One region of the Streptomyces sp. NBC_00223 genome, then DNA from elsewhere that is predicted to be linked to it. Evidence: riboswitches for the same ligand, from Rfam matches in the RefSeq annotation. Region 1 holds a riboswitch; each other region holds the start of a gene.
What was found. A riboswitch is a leader RNA that binds a small molecule or an ion and turns the genes downstream of it on or off. The one in region 1 is predicted to bind cyclic di-AMP.

Region 1 (5,564 bases):
GCTCGCGGGCCTGGGTCTGTACGTACTGCGGGTCCTGCCAGCGGGCCTTCTCCTCGCGCAGCTGCTCGACCTTCTCCTTGGCCCGCTGGGCCGCGCGGCGCTGGTCGGCGATGTCGGAGCGCTGGGCGATGTACTGCCGCATCGGGTAGGCCAGGGCCACCACCAGCGCGCACAGCACGAGAGCGAGCAGGGCCGCGCGGCCGGTGAGCCTGTTGCGCCGCACCTGAGGCCGGGCCGCCGCCCGGTAGACCCGTGCCTGTGCCTCCTGCCCGATGGCCTTCAGCCGGGCCGCGGTGGAGAACCGGTCCGCCGCCACGCCGTACTCCCCTCGCCGTCCTCAATTCCGGTATGCCGCGAATTCCGGTGTGTCCCGCCGGTACGTCATGCCAGTACGTCCCCGACCACGGTACGGGACCGGGTGCGGGGACGTACGGAGGCTGGGGTGCCGAGGGGCGTGGCCCCGCCGTGGCTCAGTTCTTGAAGCGGGGGAACGCGGAGCGGCCGGCGTACACCGCGGCGTCCTCCAGGATCTCCTCGATGCGCAGCAGCTGGTTGTACTTGGCGACGCGCTCGGAGCGGGCCGGGGCGCCGGTCTTGATCTGGCCGCAGTTGGTGGCGACGGCCAGGTCGGCGATGGTGACGTCCTCGGTCTCGCCGGAGCGGTGGGACATCATGCACTTGTAGCCGTTGCGCTGGGCCAGCTCGACCGCGTCCAGCGTCTCGGTGAGCGAGCCGATCTGATTGACCTTCACCAGCAGCGCGTTCGCCGTGCCGTTGTCGATGCCCTTCTGCAGCCGCTCGGGGTTGGTGACGAACAGGTCGTCGCCGACGATCTGCACCTTGCCGCCGAGCTTGTCGGTGAGGACCTTCCAGCCCGCCCAGTCGTCCTCGAACAGCGGGTCCTCGATGGAGACCAGCGGGTACGAGGCCACCAGCTCCTCGTAGTACTCGGTCATCTCGGCCGCCGAGAGCTCCTTGCCCTCGAACTGGTACTTGCCGTCCTTGTAGAACTCGGACGCGGCGACGTCCAGCGCGAGCGCGACGTCCTGGCCGGGCGCGTAACCGGCCTGCTTGATGGCCTCGATGATCAGGTCGAGGGCCTCGCGGTTGGAGCCGAGGTTCGGCGCGAAGCCGCCCTCGTCGCCCAGGCCGGTGGACAGGCCGCGGGACTTCAGCACGCCCTTGAGGGTGTGGTAGACCTCGACACCCCAGCGCACGGCCTCGGAGAAGGACTCCGCGCCGATCGGGGCGATCATGAACTCCTGGATGTCGACGTTGGAGTCCGCGTGCGAGCCGCCGTTGAGGATGTTCATCATCGGGACCGGCAGCACATGCGCGTTCGGGCCGCCCAGGTAGCGGAAGAGCGGCAGGTCGGACGCGTCGGAGGCGGCGTGCGCGACGGCCAGCGAGACACCGAGGATCGCGTTCGCGCCCAGCGAGGACTTGTCCGGGGTGGCGTCCAGGTCGAACATCGCCTGGTCGATCAGCCGCTGCTCGGTGGCGTCGTACCCGACCAGCTCCGGGCCGATCTGCTCGATGACGGCGAGGACGGCCTTCTCGACGCCCTTGCCCTGGTAGCGGTTCTTGTCGCCGTCGCGGAGTTCGAGGGCCTCGAAAGCGCCGGTGGAGGCGCCCGACGGGACCGCGGCTCGGCCCGTGCTGCCGTCGTCGAGGCCGACCTCGACCTCGACGGTGGGGTTGCCTCGCGAGTCGAGGATTTCCCGGGCTACGACGACATCGATGGACGGCACGTTGTCTCCTTCAGAGATGTCTTCTCGTCTTTATCGGGACGAGCCTAACCGGCATCCGGGCCCGCGCCGGTCGTCGGCCCGACCTCTGAGACGGAATACCCCGACCGGGCACGTCGGGGGGAGTGCGTGCCCGGTCGGGGAGTGGGAAAGCTGTCGGCCGCCGTTCAGCCGGGCGTCGGCCGACCGTCGTACGGATGTCTCGGTGAGGTGCTGTCCGGGGCCCGGCGCCCTGCCTTCGCGGCGTGCGCGGCCGGGGCCGGGGCCCGAACGGCGGTGTCCCTACGAGCCGGCTCAGCCGAGACGCAGGTGCTGACCCGGGTAGATCAGGTCGGCGTCCTTGACGGTGCTCTTGTTGAGCTCGTACAGCTTGTGCCAGCCGCCGTTGACGTGGTGCGACGCGGCGATCTGGGACAGCGTGTCGCCGGAGACGACGGTGTACGCGCCCTTCTGGGCGTGCCGGGTCCAGGACGAGGCGTGGTGGCCGCTCGACGCGTGCGACGAGGAACCGCCGGTCGACGGGGTCGTGGTGGAGGGCGCCGGGGTCGAGGGCTTGGGAGTCGACGGCTTGGGGGTCGACGGCTTCGGCGTGGAGGAGCCGGAGGAGGACGACGACGAGCCCGACGGGTTGATGTCCGGGGCCGGGCCGCCGGAGGTCAGACCGCCGGCGGAGGCGCAGGACCAGGCGCCCGGGCCCTGGAGGGCGAGCAGCTTCTCGGCGACGGCGATCTGCTGGTCCTTGGTGGCCAGGTCGGCGCGCGACGCGTACTGCAGGCCGCCGGCCGCTGCCCAGCTGGACTGCGAGAACTGCAGGCCGCCGTAGTAGCCGTTGCCGGTGTTGATGGACCAGTTGCCGCCGGACTCGCACTGCGCGACGGCGTCCCAGGTGGCGACCGAGGCGGCGGAGGAGGCGGTGGCGCCGATCAGCGGGACGGCGACGGCCGCGGCCCCGACCATTCCGGCATATGTGGTGTAACGGACGAGCTTTGAGGCACGACGGTGCTTACCCATGATGATTTGTCCTCACCGACGCCTACGAGGTCAGCTGTCGGGTTCGGACGTGAGTTGCCCGGCCTGGCCCCGCTTGGACACGGAGCCACGGCTTCACCCCGAGCCGGTCCTTGCCGTACGTGCCGCAGCGGGCTGCTGTCCGGTGCTGCGTGGCGTACGGCCGGGTCCGGCGAAGGACTTTGGGTCCCCCGCTCCTGCCTGCGGCGCTTTCGCGTCGACTGTTCCCGTCGGCCGGCGGCAGGACTCGGCGTTCCGTACCAACGGGGCTCGCTGTGGCGAGCGATAAGACGTTAAGCACACCCCGGGGAGTAGTTCAATAATTCGATTGTGGATCACCAACCGCGCTCCCCCACCCGGCGGGTAGGGAGAAGCGCAGGTCGGAAGGCCCGATTTGAGCGCTCTGCGAGCAGACGGTCACAGGGTCCGAGGAGACGCTTGTCACATCTTCCCGAGCGACCGAAAAGCGGTATGTCCGTTTTGCTTCTCGGGCGCTAAGAGCCTTTGCCTCAGCCGAGATTGAGGATCTGTCCGGGTTTGATGAGATTCGGGTCGTCTCCGATGACCGTCTGGTTGGCCGCGAAGAGATGCCGCCAGCCGCCGTCGACGTGATGGGCGGCCGCGATGCCGGACAGCGAGTCGCCCGCGTCGACGGTGTAGTCGCTCCCAGGGACCTGCGGAGTGCCGCCGGTGGTGCCGTCGTTCGCCGTGCCGGTGCCGTCGCCCGTGGCCGCCGTGTCGTCGTCGTTCTCGGTGACGGCGTAGACCTGGGTCCGGGACGCCCGGTCGGCGGCGGCGAGTTCCTCGTCGGTCGGGCTGTACGGCTTGGCGTGGCGTCCGCCACCCGGCGAGGCGGTGCCCGTCGGGTCCGGGTCGCCGGGCGCGGTGGTGACGGGCGCGCCGGGGTCGGTCGTGTCCACGGGCGCGGAGGGGTCCGCGGTGGGCGCGTCGGGCGTGGTGGAGGCGACCGGTGGGGCCGAAGTCACCGGAGGCGTCTGCGGGGCCGTGGTGGGGTCGGCGGTGGGCGTGGTGACCGGAGTCGTGGGAGTCGCCGGCGTGCTGTCGGCGGGGCTCGACGGCTGCGCGGTGGGCGCGGGCGTGTCGCCCGGGTCCACATCCGGCGTGGCGGTGTCGTCGAGCAGCCCCGTACCGGTCTCGCAGCCCGGCCAGGCGTTGGGGCCGATGGCGGCGAGGACCTTCTCGGCGACGGTGATCTGCTGCGCCCGGGACGCGAGGTCGGGCCGGTCGGCGAACACGTCGCCGCCGTACATGTCCCAGGTGTCCTGGGTGATCGCGAGGCCGCCGTAGAAGCCGTTGTTGGTGTTGGCGCTCCACAGGCCGCCGGTCTCGCAGACGGCGACCTTGTCCCAGGTGCCGGCGTCGGCGGCGTGCGAGACGCCCGCGCCGAGCAGGGGGAGCGCGATTCCCGCGCCTGTCGCGGCCACGGTCACCATGGCCGCCGGCGCCTGACGGGGCCGTCGGTGCCGGCCGTTACCGGACGAGAGCATGCGGTCGCCTTTCGTCAAAGCCTTACGCGCCTGCGCGGGTTGACGTCGTGCCCAGACCCGCGCGTCGGTGAGGCATGGCGCGTCCGCGAGCCGTTCGTGCCTCGCGTTGACCGCAGAACGTAGCGGTGTTGGCCAAGGGATCACAAGTCGGTGTAGCGAGCGTCACGTCGGGATCACATTCCTGACACGACGTCACTTTGACTGCGACGCCTCGGGGGTGAAGGTCACCGGCAGGGTGCGCAGCCCCCGCATGATCAGGCCGCCGCGCCAGCGCAGCTCCTCCGGATCGACCGCGAGCCGCAGGTCCGGGAGGCGGGTCAGCAGTGTCCCCAGAGCGGTTCTGGCCTCCAGCCGGGCGAGTGGTGCACCCAGACAGTAGTGGATGCCGTGTCCGTAACCGAGGTGGGGATTGTCCCTGCGGGCCAGATCCACGGTGTCGGGCGCGTCGAAGCGGGCCGGGTCGCGGTCGGCGGCCGCGAGCACGACCAGGACCGGGTCGCCGGCCGCGATCGGCTGTCCGCCGACGGTGAGCGGGCTGGTGGCGTAGCGCCAGGTCGCCAGCTCCACCGGGCCGTCGTAGCGCAGCAGTTCCTCTACGGCCGTCTCCAGCAGATCGCCACCGGCCGGGGGGCGGGCCGGGTCCGTGCGCGCTTCTGCTTCCGTTGTCTCTTGGGGGTGCGCCTTCTTCCGGGCGCCGCGGGCCAGTTCGGTCTGGAGCAGGGCGCGGGGTTCGGGGTGGCGCAGGAGGGTGTGAACGCCGTTGCCGATGAGGTTCACGGTCGTCTCGAACCCGGCGAAGAGCAGGATGAAGGCCATGGCGGCGGCCTCGTTCTCCGTGAGGTGCTCGCCGTGGTCGCCGGCCCGGATCAGACCGGAGATCAGGTCGTCCCCGAGGTCACCGCGCTTGCGGTGGATCAGCTCGACGAGATACGCGCGGATGCGTTTCACCGAGCGCGCGACCCCGCCGCGGGGGCCGCCGCCGCTCTGACCGGGTGTGACATGTCGCACCATCATTCCGGCCCAGTCCCGGAAGTCGTCCTGGTCCTCGGCCGGAACGCCCAGCAGGTCGCAGATCGCGTAGATCGGCAGCGGGAAGGCGAAGTCGTGGATCAGATCGGCCTCGCCGTGCCGGGCGAAATTGTCGATGAGCCCGTCCGTCAGCTCCTGCACCCTCGGCCCGAACTCCGCCACCCGGCGCGGGGTGAACGCCTTCGACACCAGGCGCCGCAGCCGGGTGTGGTCGGGCGGGTCGATGTTCAGCAGATGAGTCATCAGATCCGCGCCGCGCTCGCCGGGGATC
Region 2 (5,564 bases), 3.6 Mb from region 1:
GGCCGCGGGGGTGCCGGTCATGGTCTCCCGGGCCGGCCGCGGACCGGTCAACGCGGCGTCCGTGCTGGCCGTGCTCGGCCTGGGCGCGCGCGGCGGCGAGGAGATCGTGCTCTCCTCCGACGCGGAGGGCGCGGAGATCGCGCTCGACCGCCTCGCGAAACTCGTCGCCGAGGGCCTGGAGGAACTTCCCGAGACCGTCTGAGCCGTAATTCGGCGAGCGGAACCGTAATTCGACGGACGGCATCGGAATTCGGCGGGCCCGGACCATTCCCCCATGGAAGGTCCGGGCCCGCCTTTCCGTTTACGCGCCTTCCGGAATTCTATGACCTTTTATACGGCGCCTTTGTTAAGCGCGGCGGCGCATCATGTGTACGGAAGGTTTCGGGGTCCTCACCGCCGTGGCGCGCTCCGCGTGGATCACCGCGAGCCGGCGGGCCCGCTCGGCGTCGCCGCGGGCCACCGCGTCCACGATCGCCGCGTGCTCCGCCCAGGACTCCGCGGCCCGGGCCGAACCGTCGTCGCCGTAGACCCACGCGATCTTGTGCCGCAGCTGGGTGAGCAGCGCGGCCAGGGTGGGACTGCCCGACGCCTGGGCCAGCGTCTCGTGGAACCAGCCGTTCAGCGAGGGCAGATCCGACAGCTGCCCCTGTCCGGCCCGCTCCTGGCCGAGCCGCACCAGGCCGCGCAGCACGCGCAGGTGCGCGTCGGTACGGCGCTGGGCCGCCCGGCCCGCGCCCAGCGGCTCCAGCAGCGCGCGGATCTCCAGCAGGTCGGCCGCCTCCTGCTCGGTCGGCTCGGCGACCGAGGCGCCGGCGTGTCTGCGGGTGCGGACGAAGCCCTCGGACTCCAGGGTGCGCAGCGCCTCGCGCACGGGCACCCGGGACACCCCGTACCGCCGGGCGAGCAGTTCCTCGGTCAGCCGGCCGCCCGGTGGGAAGAAACCGCCGACAATGTCGTCGCGGATCGCCGCGCACACCACTTGGGCGGAGATACGGCGGCCGGTGCCGTCCGTCCCGTTCACGTACGATTCCGCATCGCAGGACTCCGTTCTTTCCCCGTATTGTGCCGCGACTCTATTTCAGCACAAGAGGGAATGGAAAAGCAGCCCCCGAATTCGGTACTCTTTCCGGCCGGGGCTGACGGGGAGGGGAGGCGGGCGGAAGGTGTCCGGGCGGCCCGGTGGCCGCCGGCGCTTGCGATCACCACTGCCCGGCTCCGGACGCTCCCCTCGTGCTTCCGCGCGCTTCGGATGCCTCCGGACGCGCGCGAAGGCCCCGGCGGGAGGAACCGGGGCCTTCGGTCGGGGGTGCGCCGCCACCGGCGGCGCGACGCGGGAACGCGTCAGATGGTGACGCCGTGCGAGGCCAGGTAGGCCACGGGGTCGAGGTCGGAGCCGTAGTCCGGGGTGGTGCGGACCTCGAAGTGCAGATGCGGTCCGGTCACGTTGCCGGTCGCGCCCGAGACGCCGATCTCCTGACCCTCCGTGACCGTCTGGCCGGCCGAGACCAGCGGCTGGGTCAGATGCCCGTACAGCGTGTACATGCCGTCCGCGTGCTTGATGATCACGTCGTTGCCGTAGGCGCCGTCCGCGCCCGCCGACACCACCGTGCCCGCGGCGACCGCGTGTACCGGGGTGCCCGAGCCCACCAGGAAGTCGACACCGGTGTGCGAACCGCTCGACCACAGCGAACCCGACGCCTTGTAACCCGTACCGATCGCGGCGTCCCCGACCGGCTTCATGTAGCCGGAGTCCACGGGGAGCGCGGTACGCGCGGTGGAGCGGCTGGCGCCTGTCAGCGTGTCACGTGTGGCGGCCGTCGCCGCCTTGGCCGCGGCCGCGGCGCGGGCCTTGGTCTCGGCGGCGGCCTTCGCGGCGGCAGCGGCCTTCGCCTTGGCCGCCGCCTTCGCCCGCGCCCTGGCCTCGGCCCTGGCCTGCGCCTTGGCCTCCGCCTGAGCCTTCTGCGCGGCCTTGCGCGCCTGATCGGCCCTGGCCTGCGCGGCGTCGGCGGCCTCGCGCTGGGCGTCGGCCTGCGCGGCGAGGGTGTGCGCCAGCGAGTCGCTGACGTCCGGGGCCCGGGTGAAGGCGGTGTCGCGGACCGGAGCGGGGGCGGGGTCGGCCTGCCCGGGCGAGGCCATCGCGTTGGCGCCGAAGGCCCCGGCCCCGCTGAGTACGGCCACTCCGGCCAGGGCGGCGGCGCCGGCCCGGACCCGGCGCGGACGGCGGTGCTTCCCGCTGGGCGCGGGCAGTCGAGGGGTGAACGCCATGAGGAGGCGAGCTCCTTTCCTTCCTTCTCGCCTACCGGGTCAGCTGACGGGTTCGGAGCAGGAAGGTCTCCTACGGGACCGCCGCTGGGCGGAGGGTCCCGATTCACCCCAAGGACACGTGGGTCCCCGGCTCCCCTGGGTGCGGGGACTCGGCGATGCGCACCCGGGGCCGCAGGACACGGCTGGTGCTGACGGGTGACGGGCGTTGACGCTAACCGGGCACTCGTGCGTATGACAAACAGATCGGCTGATATGTAGTGGACGCCACACCAAGGCGCACCAATCACCCTTCGGCGCCCACACCACCCCGCACCGCCCGCACGGCACCAAAACGCCCGGAACCCCGGCGCCACGAGGGCGACCGGGGTTCCGGGCTGCGAACGTACGACGGTCGGATCAGCTGACGACGGTCACCTGTCCGATGCCCAGCTCACGTACCGGGTCCGCGATGGCCGAGGCGTCTCCGACGAGGATCACCACCAGGCGGTCCAGCGGGAAGGCGTTGACCACCGCGGCGGTGGCCTCCACCGTGCCGGTCGCCGCGAGCCGCGCGTAGAGCTCGGCCTGGTAGTCGTCCGGGAGCTGCTGCTCGACCTGGTCGGTGAGCGTGCCCGCCACCGCGGCGGCCGTCTCGTACCGCAGGGGCGCGACCCCGACGAGGTTCTGCACGGCGACATCGCGCTCGTCGTCGGTCAGCCCGTCCTCGGCGAGGGTGCGGATCACCTGGCGGAGGTCGGCGAGAGCGGGACCGGTGACCTCGGTGGCCACCGAACCGCTGATCGCCAGCAGCGCGGCGCCGGTACCGTCCGCGGACGACAGCAGCACCTGGGCGAAGGCCCGGACTCCGTAGGTGTAGCCCTTCTCCTCGCGCAGCACCCGGTCGAGACGCGAGGTGAGGGTGCCGCCGAGGCAGTAGGTGCCCAGGACCTGCGCGGCCCACGCCGGGTCGTGCCGGTCGGCGCCGGTCCGGCCGATCAGCAGCTGCGTCTGGACCGAGCCCGGGCGGTCGACGATCACCACGCGCGCGGAGTCGTCCGCGGTGATCGCCGGACGCGGACGGGCCTCGCCGGGGGTGCCCCGCCACCGGCCGAGGGTGCTGTCGAGCAGGGCCGGCAGGTCGATGCCGGTGAAGTCGCCGACCGCGACGGCGGTGGCGGTCGCGGGCCGGACATGGGCCTCGTAGAAGGCGCGGACCGCGGCCGAGTCGATCCTGCGGACGGTCTCCTCGGTGCCCTGGCGGGGCCGCGAACAGCGCAGCTCGGCCGGGAAGAGCTCCTTGGACAGCGCCATGGCGGCCCGGCGGGCGGGGTTGGCCAGCTCGTGCGGGATCTCGTCGAGCCGGTTGGCGACCAGGCGCTTGATCTCGTCGTCGGGGAAGGCGGGGGCCCGCAGCGCCTCGGCGAGCAGCCCGAGGGCCTTGTCCAGGCGGGAGGCGGGCACTTCGAGGGTGACCCGGACCCCGGGGTGGTCGGCGTGCGCGTCCAGGGTGGCGCCGCAGCGCTCCAGCTCGGCCGCGAACTCCTCGGCGGTGTGCTCGTCGGTGCCCTCGGACAGCGCCCTGGCCATGATGGTGCCGACCCCGTCGAGGCCCTCCGGCTCGGCGTCCAGCGGCGCGGCGAGCAGCACCTCGACGGCCACGACCCGCCGGCCGGGACGGTGACTGGTCAGCAGCGTCAGGCCGTTGGCCAGGGTGCCGCGCTCGGGCGCGGGAAACGCCCACGGCTTGGGCTCGCCGGCCTGCGGCTGCGGGTGGAACGTCATGACGGCGGCGGTGTCGCTCACGCTTCGCCCTCTTCCTGGTCCTGGTCGATCGCGGCCTGGTCTTCCTGCGGCTCGGTGGCGTCGTCGCCGGACTGCGCGCCGCCGGTGGGTTCGTAGACGAGCACGGCGCGGTTGTCGGGCCGCAGCCGCGCCGCGGCCACCGCCTGGACCTCCTCCGCGGTGACGGCCAGCACCCGCTGCACGGCGGTCAGGGCGAGCTGCGGGTCGCCGAAGAGCACGGCGAACCGGCACAGTTCGTCCGCCCGGCCGCCGACGGTCGACAGCCGGTCCAGCCACTCCCGCTCCAGCTGGGCCTGGGCCCGCTCCATCTCGGCGGGCGTCGGGCCGTGTTCGGCGAACCGGGCCAGCTCCTCGTCCACCGCCTCCTCGATGGCGGACAGTTCGACCCCGCTGGACGCCTTGACGTCGAGCCAGCCGAGCGAGGGCGCCCCGGCCAGCCGCAGCAGCCCGAACCCGGCGGCCACCGCCGTACGGTCCCGCCGTACCAGCCGGTTGTGCAGCCGGGACGACTCGCCGCCGCCCAGCACCGTCAGCGCCAGATCGGCGGCGTCGCCCGCGCGGGTGCCGTCCTCGGGCAGCCGGTAGGCGGCCATCAGGGCGCGCGAGGGCACGTCCTCCTCGATCACCTCGCGCAGCTGGCCGCCCATGATCTCGGGCAGCGAGCCGTCGCGCGGCGCCGGCTTGCCGTCGTGCGCGGGGATCGTGCCGAAGTACTTCTCGACCCAGGCCAGGGTCTGCTCCGGGTCGATGTCGCCGACCACGGCGAGCACCGCGTTGCCCGGCGCGTAGTACGTGCGGAAGAACGCCTGGGCGTCCTCCAGCGAGGCCGCGTCCAGATCGGCCATCGAGCCGATCGGCGTGTGGTGGTACGGGTGGCCCTCCGGGTAGGCGAGGGCGGTCAGCCGCTCGAAGGCCGTACCGTAGGGCACATTGTCGTACCGCTGGCGGCGCTCGTTCTTCACCACGTCGCGCTGGTTGTCCAGGCTCTCCAGGTCCAGGGCGGTCAGCAGGCTGCCCATCCGGTCCGCCTCGAGCCACAGGGCCAGCTCGACCTGGTGGGCGGGCATCGTCTCGAAGTAGTTGGTGCGCTCGAAGCTCGTGGTGCCGTTGAGCGAACCGCCCGCGCCCTGGACCAGTTCGAAGTGGCCGTTGCCCTTCACACTGGACGAGCCCTGGAACATCAGGTGCTCGAAGAGGTGGGCGAGACCGGTGCGGCCCGCCACCTCGTGGCGTGAACCGACGTCGTACCAGAGGCAGACGGCGGCCACCGGGGTGAGATGGTCCTCCGAGAGCACCACCCGCAGGCCGTTCGCCAGGCGGTGCTCGGTGGCTGTCAGGCCGCTGGAGTGTGCCTCCGGCGTGGCCGTGTGACCCATGGGCAAGCTGTCCTTCCGGTCGCGTGCTCGTGACTGCGTAGAGTGCTGCCACTCTAGGCAAGCGAGTCGGCGGTCGGCGAAGTTCCCGGTGAAGGCGCGCTCGTACGGGGGTGTGGTCGGCGTTGTCGGTGTCGCGGGCCA
Region 3 (5,564 bases), 2.3 Mb from region 1:
CGGCACCCTCGGACGCGTCGACCGAGGCGCGCTGCGGGGCGGTGAGCCTGTCGAGGAGTTCCTGCGCCTCGTGCAGCTTGGTCCGCACGGTCTGCTTCCGCTCCGCGAGCCGGGTCCGCGCGGTCCGCAGCGCGGCCAGTTTGGCGTCGGCCCGGGCGCGGGTCAGCTCGATGTCCTGGCGCTGCGCGGCCAGTCGGGCCAGAGTCGCGGTCTGTCGGCCCCCGAGCTGGTTGAGCATCCCGGCCTTCTCCAGATAGCTGTCGGGCGATGAACTCAGCGCCAACTGGAGCCCGGGGTCCAGGGATCCCGAGCGGTACTGCGCCGCGGCGATCGAACCGATGGCGTCCCGCGTCGAGTTGAGCCGCGCGGTCTTGCGGGCCAGCTCGTCCTGGAGCGCGGCCACCGCCGCACCGGCCGCGTGCGACTGCTGCTTCGCGCCGTCGTAGTCCTCCGTCGCCTGCTCGGCCTGCCGGTACAGGGCATCGACCCTCGCCTTGGTCCCGGCCACCGAGGCCCCTGGATCGGCGTGCGCGGTCTCGCCCCACATCAGGGAGGCGGCCGACGCGAGGACGAGGGTGAGCGCCGCGCGGGCGGTCGTACGGGAGGCCCTGCGCGAAGCGGGACGGCGACTGTGTGAGGCCATGCGGCCGGTCACTCCTTCCAAGAGGGGTCCGGCGGCGCCCGTACGGGGGAACGCGCGCCGCCGGACCTCGGCTGGGGCGGCCGTGCCGTCCGCGTTCGGACGGCAATGGGTGCCGGCCACCCGGGGACTGACGCTATGGCTCCCCGGGGGAGGGGCCGGGCCAGGAGATCGGGACTGCCCTCTTTCGGCCGTGGTGTGATCATGAACGACCGCCGTTCGACGGGTGAATCGCCCATATCCGGATAATCGCTGACCGAAGTGACCGGCTCCGGCCCGGGACCGGCAGAGAAGTGCTACGGGGGGCGAGGCCGGCGGTCGGGTGCCGCTCGCTCCGGGCTGCGGCCACCGGCGCCCGGCTGCCCGAACGCGGCCGTGAGCGGCCGCGATCAGGAGCACGCTCCCGGCGCGCGGCCGTGGACACCCCGCGTCCGGCCGTCGGGCCCCGGTTATCGTTGCGCGGGCGGCGCGGCCCGGCGGCGGCCGGGCATGGGGACCGCGGCGAACTCAGGGGGAGAGCACCGATGGCAGGCATCTCGTACGACCGTGACACCGCCGAGCAGTACCGGCTCGCCCGGGAGATCCCGCGTGACGGGCTCACGGCGTGGCGTACGGCGATCGAGGCTGCCGCCGGGCTCGCGCCGGGCATGACCGTGCTCGACGTCGGCGCGGGCACCGGGGGGTTCGCGGGGGCGCTGCGCGACTGGTTCGGCGTCCGGGTGCTCGCGGTCGAGCCCGCGGCGGCGATGCGCGACCTGATCCCGGCGGAGCCCGGCATCGAGGCGCTGGACGGCCGCGCCGAGGCGCTGCCCGTCGCCGACGGCTGCGCGGACGCGGCCTGGCTCGGCTCGGTCCTGCACCACATCGGCGACCTCACGGCCGCGGCCCACGAACTGCGCAGGGCGCTCCGGCCGCAGGCCCCCGTGCTGATCCGCAACATCTTCCCCGGCCGGGCCGACAACGACCTGCGGGTGCGGTTCTTCCCCGAGACCGCCCGGGGCATCGCCGACTACGCGAGCGTCGAGCAGGTCTGCGCGGCCTTCGCGCCGGCCGGATTCACCCGGGTGAGCCTGGCCGCCGTACCGCAGGAGAGCGCCGCGAACCTCGGGCAGTACGCGGACCGGCTGCGCCGGGACGCCGACTCCAAGCTGCGGGCGCTGAGCGACGAGGAGTTCGCGCGCGGCACGGCCCGGCTGCGGGCGGCCGACCCGGACGCGCCCGCGACGAGCTGGATGGACCTGCTGGTGCTGCGCTGAGCGCTCGGCGGCCGAGAGCGTCGGCTGCGCTGAGCGCTCGGCAGTCGAGAGCGGCGGTGACGCGACCCGGCGCCCGGAGGCGGCGCCTTACGCGATCCGGCGCGCCGCCGCGAACGGCATCCAGCTCATCTGCCCGACCTCCACGACCGCCCCGGTGTGCGGTGCGTGCACGATCTGGCCGTTGCCGATGTAGATGCCGACATGGCTGATGCCGGAGTAGAAGAACACCAGGTCGCCTGGGCGCAGTTCGGACTGCGAGACCGCCGTGCCGTCCTTGACCTGGTCCCAGGTCGTCCGCCCGATGGTGATGCCCGCCGCGTGGTAGGCCGCCTGGGTCAGACCCGAGCAGTCGTACGAGTCCGGGCCCGTGCCGGTGGAGCGGTACGGCTTGCCGCGCTGGGCCATCGCGAACGCGATCGCGGCCGCCGCGCGCCCGGAGGCGGGACCGTTGTAGGTGTAGCTCGCGTTCGACGCCGAGGAGGAGGAAGAAGAGGAAGAAGAGGACGACGACGAGACCGGCGCCACCTTCGGGTGCATCGCGGCGAGCTTGGCGCGCTGTTCGGCGTTGAGGCTGTTGAGCAGCTTCTGCGCGGCGGCCAGCTTGGTCTGGAGGTTCTTCTTCTCGGTGGCGAGCTTGTTCTGCGCGGTGGTCAGCTCGTTCAGGCTCGCGGTGGCCTGGGCACGCTGGATGGACGCCTGCTCCTGCTGGATCTTGAAGTCCTCCAGCGCCTGTTCCTGCGTGGCGGAGACCCGGTCCATCAGGTGCGACTGCTGGAAGAACTGCTCCGGGTTGTCGGAGAGCAGCAGCTGGGTCGTCTGGTCCAGGCCGCCGTCGCGGTACTGGGCGGCGGCGAACTGGCCGAGCACCCGCCGCGTCTCGTTCATCTTCTGGGTCTTCTGGGCGACCTGGGTGAGCAGCTGGTTGGCCTTCTCCCGCTGCTTCTCGGTCTTCTCCTTGGCCTGGTCGTAGTGCTGTGTCGCGATCTCGGCCTGCTCGTTGAGGTCGTCGACCTGCTGCTTCACCTCGGAGATCGAGGGCTGCGAGGGCTTGGCCGGCGCGGCAGTGGCGCTCTCGCTGAGCAGGGTGACCGAGGCGAGGGCCGCGGCGGTGATACCCACGGCGGCACGCGGAGCGGCCGAGGAGAGTATGTGGGTGCGCGGCTTGCGGTGCGACGCCAAGGAGGCGACTCCTTCCATGCGCCGCCGACCGGGTTAGCTGACGGGTTCGGGCCGGAAAGGTAGCCCTACGGGCCGGACGCCTGTCGGCGCCTGCCCCGATTCACCCCAAACTGCTGGTGGGTCCCCGGTTCCGGCTGTCGCCGGATTAGGCGGAGGCGGCTGGCTGCCGGCACCTTCACCGGCGGGGAACGAGCCACCTAGCGGGCTACGGTAGTCAACTGGCGCAAGGCTTGGGAAGTTTAGATCGCAATGTGACCGAAATCGCTTTGTGATCTTACGGGTTGTGCGGGGCATCGTTACCCATTACCGCCCAATGCGCTCCGATCGCCCTCAAGGGATCAATACGGGCGCGCCGCCGCATAGAACGGCATTTCGGTGATCGGGGCGATTTTGACCACCGTGCCGGTGTGCGGGGCGTGGATCATCTGGCCGTCGCCGATGTAGAGCCCGACATGGCTGACGTCGCTGTAGAAGAAGATCAGATCGCCCGGCCGGAGGTCCGACTCCGACACCCGGGTGCCGACGTCCACCTGGTCGTACGTGGTCCGCGGCAGCTCGATCCCGGCCGCCTTGTACGCCGCCTGGGTAAGGCCCGAGCAGTCGAACGAGTCCGGCCCGGTCGCGCCCCACACATACGGCTTCCCGAGCTGGTTGCGCGCGAAGGCGATGGCCTGGTCGGCGACCGAGGAGTTGGCGGCCGGCACGGGGGCGTCCTCGGCCCTGGCGGCCGCGGCCTGCCGCGCGGCCTTCTCCTTCGCCGCCAGCGCGGCCGCCTTCACCCGCGCTTCGGCCTCCTGCTCGGCCTGTAGCGCCGCCAGCCGCGCCTTCTCCTGCGCGGTCAGCGTGTTGAGCAGGTGCTGCGCCGCGCCCAGCTTGGTCTGTACGTCCTTCTTGGCCGTCCGCAGTCCGGCCTGCTGCGTGGTGAGGGTCGCCAGGCTCTGCGCCGCCTCGATCCGCTGCTGAGTGGCCGCGGCCTGCTGCACCCGGTAGGACTCCACGGCCTGCTTCTGCCGCCGGCCGAGCACATCGGTCAGATGGGCCTGGTCGGCCAGGCTCTCCGGGTCGGCGGCGAGCAGATAGCGCCCGGCCGAGTCGTCGCCGCCGGCCCGGTACTGCGCGGCCGCGTACTGGCCCAGCAACCGCCGGGAGTCGTTCAGCTGCTGTGTCTTCCGCGCGGCCTGCGCCAGCAGCTTGTTGACCTTCGTGTTCTGCTGGTCGGTCTGCTCCTTGGCGCCGTTGTAGTGCTCGGTGGCGACCTCGGCCTGGTGCATCAGCGAGTCGACCTTCGCCTTCACCTCGGATATCGACGGCTGCGCGGGCTTGGCGGGCGCGGCGTTCGCGCTCTCGGTGAGCAGGGTCACGGTGGCCAGGGCGGCTGTGGTGAGCCCCACGGCCGCGCGCGGGCCGGGGGAGCTGAGTAGCGCGGTACGGGCCTTACGGTGTGTCGCCATTGCGGGCGGACTCCTCTCGGCCGCTGCCTGGATGCGGTTGGTGCGGAACCGTAGCCAACGCCCGGTACCACTGGAAAGGCCGATGTCCGATAGGCCCGATACCTTTTCGTCATCTTTTGCCGATCGCGGAGAGTTGTGACGGAGGGTGGCGGACGGGCTACGAGGGGACGGGCGCGGGGCGGCGCCGCGGGCCCGTACGGACACCTCCGCCGGGTCCTTCGGTGAACCGGGCCGGACTGTCGGTGGGGACGCCTAGACTCGGGAGGCGATGAGCAGCCTCTTTGACGAACACTTCCTCGCCGGCCTCGACTCCGCCGCCCATGGGCCGGTCGACTCCGCGCCCCCGCCGCCGGAGGACGACGGCGGGCCGGAGCACGTACCGGACAGCCTCTTCGGCGACCGGTTCGACGGGCCGCCGCCCGAGCGCGACGCGTACTACCGGGACGGCGCACCGCGCCCGGCCACCGACCCCGCGCAACTGCTCGAAGGGCTCAACGAGCAGCAGCGCGCGGCCGTCGAGCACGCCGGCGGACCGCTGCTCATCGTCGCCGGGGCCGGCTCGGGCAAGACCCGGGTGCTCACCCACCGCATCGCCTATCTGCTCGGCGCCCGCCAGGTGCACCCCGGCGCGATCCTCGCGATCACCTTCACCAACAAGGCCGCGGGCGAGATGAAGGAGCGCGTCGAGGAGCTGGTCGGCCCGCGCGCCAAGGCCATGTGGGTGTCCACCTTCCACAGCGCCTGCGTCCGCATCCTGCGCCGCGAGTCCAAGGTGCTGGGCTTCACCTCGTCCTTCTCGATCTACGACGCCGCCGACTCCAAGCGGCTGATGGCGCTGGTCTGCCGGGACCTGGACCTCGACCCCAAGCAGTTCCCGCCGAAGTCCTTCAGCGCGAAGGTCTCCAACCTCAAGAACGAACTCATCGACGAGGAGACCTTCGCCGCCCAGGCGGAGAACTCCTTCGAGAAGAAGCTCGCCGAGGCGTACGCGATGTACCAGGCGCGGCTGCGCGAGGCCAACGCGCTGGACTTCGACGA
Region 4 (5,564 bases), 4.9 Mb from region 1:
CCCATCATAACGAGATGTACGTCCTGTACATTTTGTAGTGATGGAGGTGCGTACCCGTGTTCCGTCCCACCGCCCGCTACGTCCTGCCCGAGTTCACCGAGCGCGGCAGCAACGGCGTCCGCACGATGGACCCCTACTCCAAGCTGCTCCAGGAGCGGATCGTCTTCCTGGGCACGCAGATCGACGACACGTCGGCGAACGACGTGATGGCCCAGCTCATCCACCTGGAGAGCTCCGCGCCCGAGCAGGACATCAACCTCTACATCAACTCCCCCGGCGGCTCCTTCTCCGCGATGACCGCGATCTACGACACGATGCAGTTCGTCACCTGCGACGTGGCGACGGTCTGCATCGGCCAGGCGGCCTCCGCCGCCGCGGTGCTGCTGGCCGCGGGCTCGCCCGGCAAGCGGTTGATCACACCGGGCGCGCGTGTTCTGATCCACCAGCCCTCGCTGAGCGAGGCCGTACAGGGCGATGTGTCGGACCTGGAGATCCAGGCCAATGAACTGCTGCGCACCCGCGAGCAGTTGGAGACGCTGCTGGTCAGGCACACCGGCCGGGAACTGGATCAGGTCCGCGCCGACATCGAGCGGGACAAGGTCCTCGACGCGCAAGCGGCCGTCGACTACGGCCTGGTGGACCGGACGACCACCAGCCGCAAGGCCAACACCCCCGCGTACGGCCTGCGGTGACCCGCGGTGGTGCCGGAACCGCCGCCGCTGCCGGCGCTGACCCGCTCGGAGGGCGAGCTGATCGACACCTATCTGGAGGTCGTCGACCTGCTCGGCCGGATCAACCCGTCCCGCAACACGGACACCTATGCCGCGCTGCGGGCCGCGCAGGCGCTGGTGAGCCGGGCGGTCGCACTGCGGGAGGCGCTCACCGTGATGCATCTGCGCGGTGAGACCCAGATGCACCACGCCACGCTCGGGCGCGCGCTGCGGGTGCTCGACGGGCAGCGGCGGACCGGTCAGGTGGCTGTGCCGCCCGACCCCGCGGCGCCGCCGGACGCGTGAGGCCGCGGAGGTGCGAACCCCCGACGCGTGAACCGGCGGACGCGTGAGCCGCCGGACATGTGCCGTCGCGGCGCCGAATTCGTGACGCTGCGCCACCGGTTGCGCCACCCGGTGTCGGCTCGGCTCAGTCCATTGGCGTATTCCGCCGCTTCCGGCAATCCGTCGAACAGTTGCGGCCAGCGGCCGGGCCCGGCCGGGAGCCCCGGAGATCGTCGCAGGTCAGATCGTACGGCGACGGCGGCCGGCGGGCGCGGGCCGCAGGCGCTCACCCGGACGGCGGAGGCGTGACGAGACTCACATCGCGCGTTTCTGTGACCGCGCGAGTGCGTGGAGTGGGTAACCATCCGTGCTGACGACAAGCCCCCGCCGCCGTGGCGGGGCGGTCCGCGCGGATGCCCAGTCCTGCCGACGCGTTGGATGCCAGGTCGACATGAGTGCAGCGGCAGGAGCGGAGGACCCAGCACGACGGGTCGGTCCCGGAACGCGTCCGGGCCGGCCCTTGGGGTGAAGCCGCAGTGCGCGGCCGGGCATCTTCGCCTGCCCGAACCCGACAGGTCATCCTTCGCAGGCTGATGACGAAGGGTTGCGCATGACCGCGCTCAACCGCATCACGTCTCCTCACCTGTCCGCGCGGCTGACCCGGCTCGGGGCCGCCTCCATGCTCACCGCGGCGGCCGTCACCGTACCGTCCCTGCTGCCGGAGACCGTCCAGCGGGCCGAGGCCGCGTCACTGGGCGCGGAGGCGCTCGGCATCGCGGCCTCGAAGAAGGGTTCGCCCTATCAGTGGGGGGCGTCCGGGCCGTACCGCTTCGACTGCTCGGGCCTGACGCTGTACTCGTTCAAGGCGGCGGGCAAGTCCCTCCCGCGTACGGCGGCGGCGCAGTACAACAGCACGCAGCACATCTCCGTGGGCTCCCGAAGAGTCGGTGACCTGGTCTTCTTCCACTCCGGTTCCTCCGTTTACCACGTCGGCATCTACGCCGGCGCCGGCACCATCTGGCACGCGCCCAAGACCGGCACCACGGTCCGGCTGGAACGCATCTGGACGAACAGCGTCTGGTACGGGCGGGTGGTCGGGTGAGCCGGGGTCCGGGCCGGGCGCCTGATCCGGGCCCTGGTCGGGCGCCCGGCCCGGACCGTCAGACGGCGAGCGCGCGGCCCCAGCCGCGGGTGACACGCCGGACGGCGATCGTGCCCGTGACGGCCGCTATCGCCAGCAGCACGCAGATGTCCGTGTACGTACGCGGCGCGTGGCCCATGGCGGCCTCGCGCAGGGCGTCGGCGGCCCAGTACCCGGGTGAGAGCGGGGCGGCCGCGCGCATCCAGCCCGGGAGGGTGGACAGCGGTACGAGCACACCGCCGAGGGTGGTGAGGAAGAAGGCGCCGATGTCGAACGCGGCCATGAGCTGGCCGTAGCTCCGTACGAGCAGGGCGGCGGCCGAGCCCATGCCCAGCAGCGCCAGTATCCAGGCGACGCAGGCGGCCACGAGCAGGCCGGGCGCGGCCACGCGCATTCCGAAGGCGACCACGCCGAAGCCGAGGACGAACACCTGCTGGGCGGCGAGCACGCCGAACACGGGCAGGGCCTTGCCGATCAGCAGCTCGCCCGCGCGTACGGGGGTCTGGCGCAGCCGGTCCCAGGTGCGCCAGACCCGCTCGGACAGGATCGACGAGCCCACGATCGACAGGGCGAGCAGCGAGAACGTCACGAGCGAGCCGACGACGGCCAGCGCGGTCCCCGACGGCCCCTGGACGGCCGTGTAGAGCGGCCGCATCGCGAGCAGCAGGATCACGGGCATGAGGAGGCGGCCGATCAGCGGGCCGGGCTCGTGCAGCAGCACGGCGGCGTTGTGCCGCACGAGCACGCCGGCCCTCCCCACCCCGCCCCGCGCGCCCCCGCCACCCTCGCGCGGGTCGCGCGGTTGCCGGGGCTCACCCGCCGACGTGACCCCGGAGGCGGCGGCCGACACACGGACGGCGGAGTCAGCCCCCGCGTCGGCACCAGGGCGAATCCCTTCCTCGCCGCCCGGCGGAAGGAAGACGGCCGCGTGCCGGTCCACGCCTGTCACGGCGGGACGGCGCTGCGTGGCAGCGGCCGCGGAGATCGGGGATCCGGCGCCATCCGAGACGCGCACACCCCCGTTGCGACCCGCCTCGGCACGCGGCGACCGGATCCCGGAACAGCCCGGCTCTCCACCCGCCCCGGCCGCGTCGGCGGCGTCGGCGGCGCCGGGCACATTGGCGACGGACATACGCGCGTCGACAGCATCCGGGCCGGGTTTCCGGCCGCCCGCGCCCGGCCCCGGCGGGCCGGCGGCGAGGACACCCGCGCCCGGCTCCGGTTGCCGCCCGCCGTCCACGAAACCGCCGGAGGCGAACTCCGCCTCGGTGCCCGGCGGGGTGGCGAGGGCCTTGGGCGCCGAGGTGGCGAGGGCCGCGTAGAGGTCGTCGAGGTCGGGGCGGCGGACGTCGACCGCGAGGGGCGCGCACCCGGCGGTGAGGAGCGCCGCGAGGTCGGCCGGCGGATCGAAGGTGGCGATCCGCAGCCCGCCCTGCCCGTCGTCCCGGGTACGGGAACCCAGCTCGGCGGGGAGCCCGGGCCGCGGCCGGTCCGGGTCGAGGGCGACCCGTACCTCGCCGGGCAGCCCGCTCGTGAGCGCCGCCCGCTCCCCGCGGGCGACCACGCGTCCGGCCCTGGCCACGGCCAACGTCGCGTCCAGGTCGACGAGTTCGGGCAGGTAGTGCGTGGTGTAGACGACCGCCGCACCCGCGTCCGCGCGGGCCCGTACCGCCGCGAGCAGCGCCTGCCGGGTCTCGGGGTCCGCGCCCGCGGTCGGCTCGTCGAGCAGCAGCACGCGCGGCGAGCCGACCATCGCGGCGGCGGCCTGCGTACGGCGCCGCTGCCCGCCGGAGAGGACCGCGCACCGCCGGTCCAGCACGTCCCCGAGCACCAGCTCCTCCGCGACCGCCTCGACCGAGCGGGCTGCGGCGGCCCGCCGCAGCCCCGCGAGCCCGGCGAACAGCCCCAGGTGCTCGCGGACGGTGACCGTCGGGTAGAGGGCGAGCTCCTGCGGCGCGACGCCGAACAGCGCGCGGGCGGCCCGCGGTTCGGCCAGCGCGTCGATCCCGCAGACGGTGACGCGCCCCGCCCCGGGCCGCACCAGACCGGTGGTGACCTCCACGAACGTCGTCTTCCCTGCCCCGTTGTGCCCGATCAGCCCGGTGACCTCCCCGGCCCGCACCTCCAGCGAGAAGCCGTCGAGCGCCAACGTCTTCCCGTACCTCTTCGTCAGTCCCTCGACGACCAGCATCGTCACCCCTCCAGAAGTTGATCTACACCGTATAGATCTACACTGTAGAGGCATGAGCGGAAAACGGGAAGAGATCCTGGAAGCGGCCCTGGCCATCGCTGACGAACGCGGCCTTTCCGGCCTGTCGATGCGGGCCGTCGCGCAGGCGGTCGGCGTCACCCCGATGGCGCTGTATCCGCACGTCAAGGACAAGGCGGGCCTGCTGGACGCGATGCTCGGCCGGGTGCTCGCCCAGGTGTACGAGGCCGCGCCCGAGATGGGGCAGGACGTGGACTGGCGCAAGCGGCTGCGCGCCTTCGCGCACACCGCGCGGAGCCTGTCGATCGGTCACCCGTGGGTGGCGTCCCTGGTGTTCTCCCGGCCGGCCGTCACCCCGGACGCGGTGGCCACCGTCGATCTCCTCTACTCCGCACTCCTCGACGCGGGCATCCCCCCGGCCGAGGTGCCGCGCATGGAACGGCTCGTGAGCACCTTCGTGCTCGGCTGGATCGCCTCGGAGGCCGGCGGCCGCTTCGGCCCCGGCGTGCCGGACCCGCGCGGGGAGCGCGGCCGGCAACTGCCCGGCGGCACGCTGCCGGGCCATCGGGCGGTCGCGGAGTGGCTGATCCCCCCGGTGGACTGGGACGCCGAATTCGCCGCGAATCTCGACAACCTGGAAGCGCTCGTCGAGGCCGCCGCCCGCGGCTGAACGACCCCGCCGGTCAGCTGAAATGATGGCCGGATGAGCGAACCGGCGTCCCTGCGGCGCATGCTGGCCGAGGCCGCCCGAGGCGCCTTCCCGCCCGCCGACGGCACGGTCACCTTCCTGCCGCAGCCGTCGGCGCGGGACGCCGGGGTCATCGCCTTCACCGCGCACACCGTGGTCTTCGCCGACACGGACGCGAAACCGGACGCGGCCCCGGGCGCGGAATCGGGCGCGGAATCGGGCGCGGAGTCAGCCGCCCTGCGCGCCCTGCTCCCGCCCGGCGACCTCTCCGCGCCGCTCAACCCGCCCTTCCTGACCGCGCTCGCCGCCGGCACCGGCCGCCGCGTCAACAACATCGACCTGCTCACCGTGGCGGCCCCGCTCCCCGGCCCTCCGCCGCTCGACCTGCGGGAGACCGAGGACCGCGGCCACCCGAGGATCGTCCGCGCGCTGCGGCACCGCGACGGCGTACGGGCCTGGACCGTCCCCGGGGGCACGGTGCTCCTCGGGCGCGGGGTCGCCGGGCGCTGGGAGACCGCCGTCGAGGTGGAC

Region 2: another riboswitch for cyclic di-AMP. It lies ahead of OHA30_RS27805 (M23 family metallopeptidase); the one in region 1 lies ahead of OHA30_RS12205 (transglycosylase family protein).
Region 3: another riboswitch for cyclic di-AMP. It lies ahead of OHA30_RS22225 (C40 family peptidase); the one in region 1 lies ahead of OHA30_RS12205 (transglycosylase family protein).
Region 4: another riboswitch for cyclic di-AMP. It lies ahead of OHA30_RS33240 (C40 family peptidase); the one in region 1 lies ahead of OHA30_RS12205 (transglycosylase family protein).

What each region holds. Positions count from the first base shown of each region.
Region 1 is NZ_CP108109.1:2,927,766-2,933,329, forward strand. It holds gene OHA30_RS12195 (FtsB family cell division protein) at 1-316, opposite strand, end outside; gene eno (phosphopyruvate hydratase) at 471-1,751, opposite strand; gene OHA30_RS12205 (transglycosylase family protein) at 2,043-2,759, opposite strand; cyclic di-AMP (ydaO/yuaA leader) riboswitch at 2,764-2,899, opposite strand; gene OHA30_RS12210 (transglycosylase family protein) at 3,266-4,201, opposite strand; gene OHA30_RS12215 (cytochrome P450 family protein) at 4,457-5,564, opposite strand, start outside.
Region 2 is NZ_CP108109.1:6,509,643-6,515,206, reverse strand. It holds gene OHA30_RS27815 (HPr family phosphocarrier protein) at 1-202, shown strand, start outside; gene OHA30_RS27810 (GntR family transcriptional regulator) at 347-1,021, opposite strand; gene OHA30_RS27805 (M23 family metallopeptidase) at 1,342-2,265, opposite strand; cyclic di-AMP (ydaO/yuaA leader) riboswitch at 2,280-2,430, opposite strand; gene OHA30_RS27800 (M16 family metallopeptidase) at 2,662-4,026, opposite strand; gene OHA30_RS27795 (M16 family metallopeptidase) at 4,044-5,423, opposite strand.
Region 3 is NZ_CP108109.1:5,220,284-5,225,847, forward strand. It holds gene OHA30_RS22215 (C40 family peptidase) at 1-643, opposite strand, end outside; gene OHA30_RS22220 (class I SAM-dependent methyltransferase) at 1,165-1,896, shown strand; gene OHA30_RS22225 (C40 family peptidase) at 1,984-3,075, opposite strand; cyclic di-AMP (ydaO/yuaA leader) riboswitch at 3,083-3,237, opposite strand; gene OHA30_RS22230 (C40 family peptidase) at 3,414-4,526, opposite strand; gene pcrA (DNA helicase PcrA) at 4,795-5,564, shown strand, end outside.
Region 4 is NZ_CP108109.1:7,820,987-7,826,550, reverse strand. It holds gene OHA30_RS33250 (ATP-dependent Clp protease proteolytic subunit) at 57-692, shown strand; gene OHA30_RS33245 (hypothetical protein) at 699-1,016, shown strand; cyclic di-AMP (ydaO/yuaA leader) riboswitch at 1,425-1,602, shown strand; gene OHA30_RS33240 (C40 family peptidase) at 1,606-2,097, shown strand; gene OHA30_RS33235 (ABC transporter ATP-binding protein/permease) at 2,156-4,327, opposite strand; gene OHA30_RS33230 (TetR/AcrR family transcriptional regulator) at 4,380-5,015, shown strand; gene OHA30_RS33225 (GNAT family N-acetyltransferase) at 5,049-5,564, shown strand, end outside.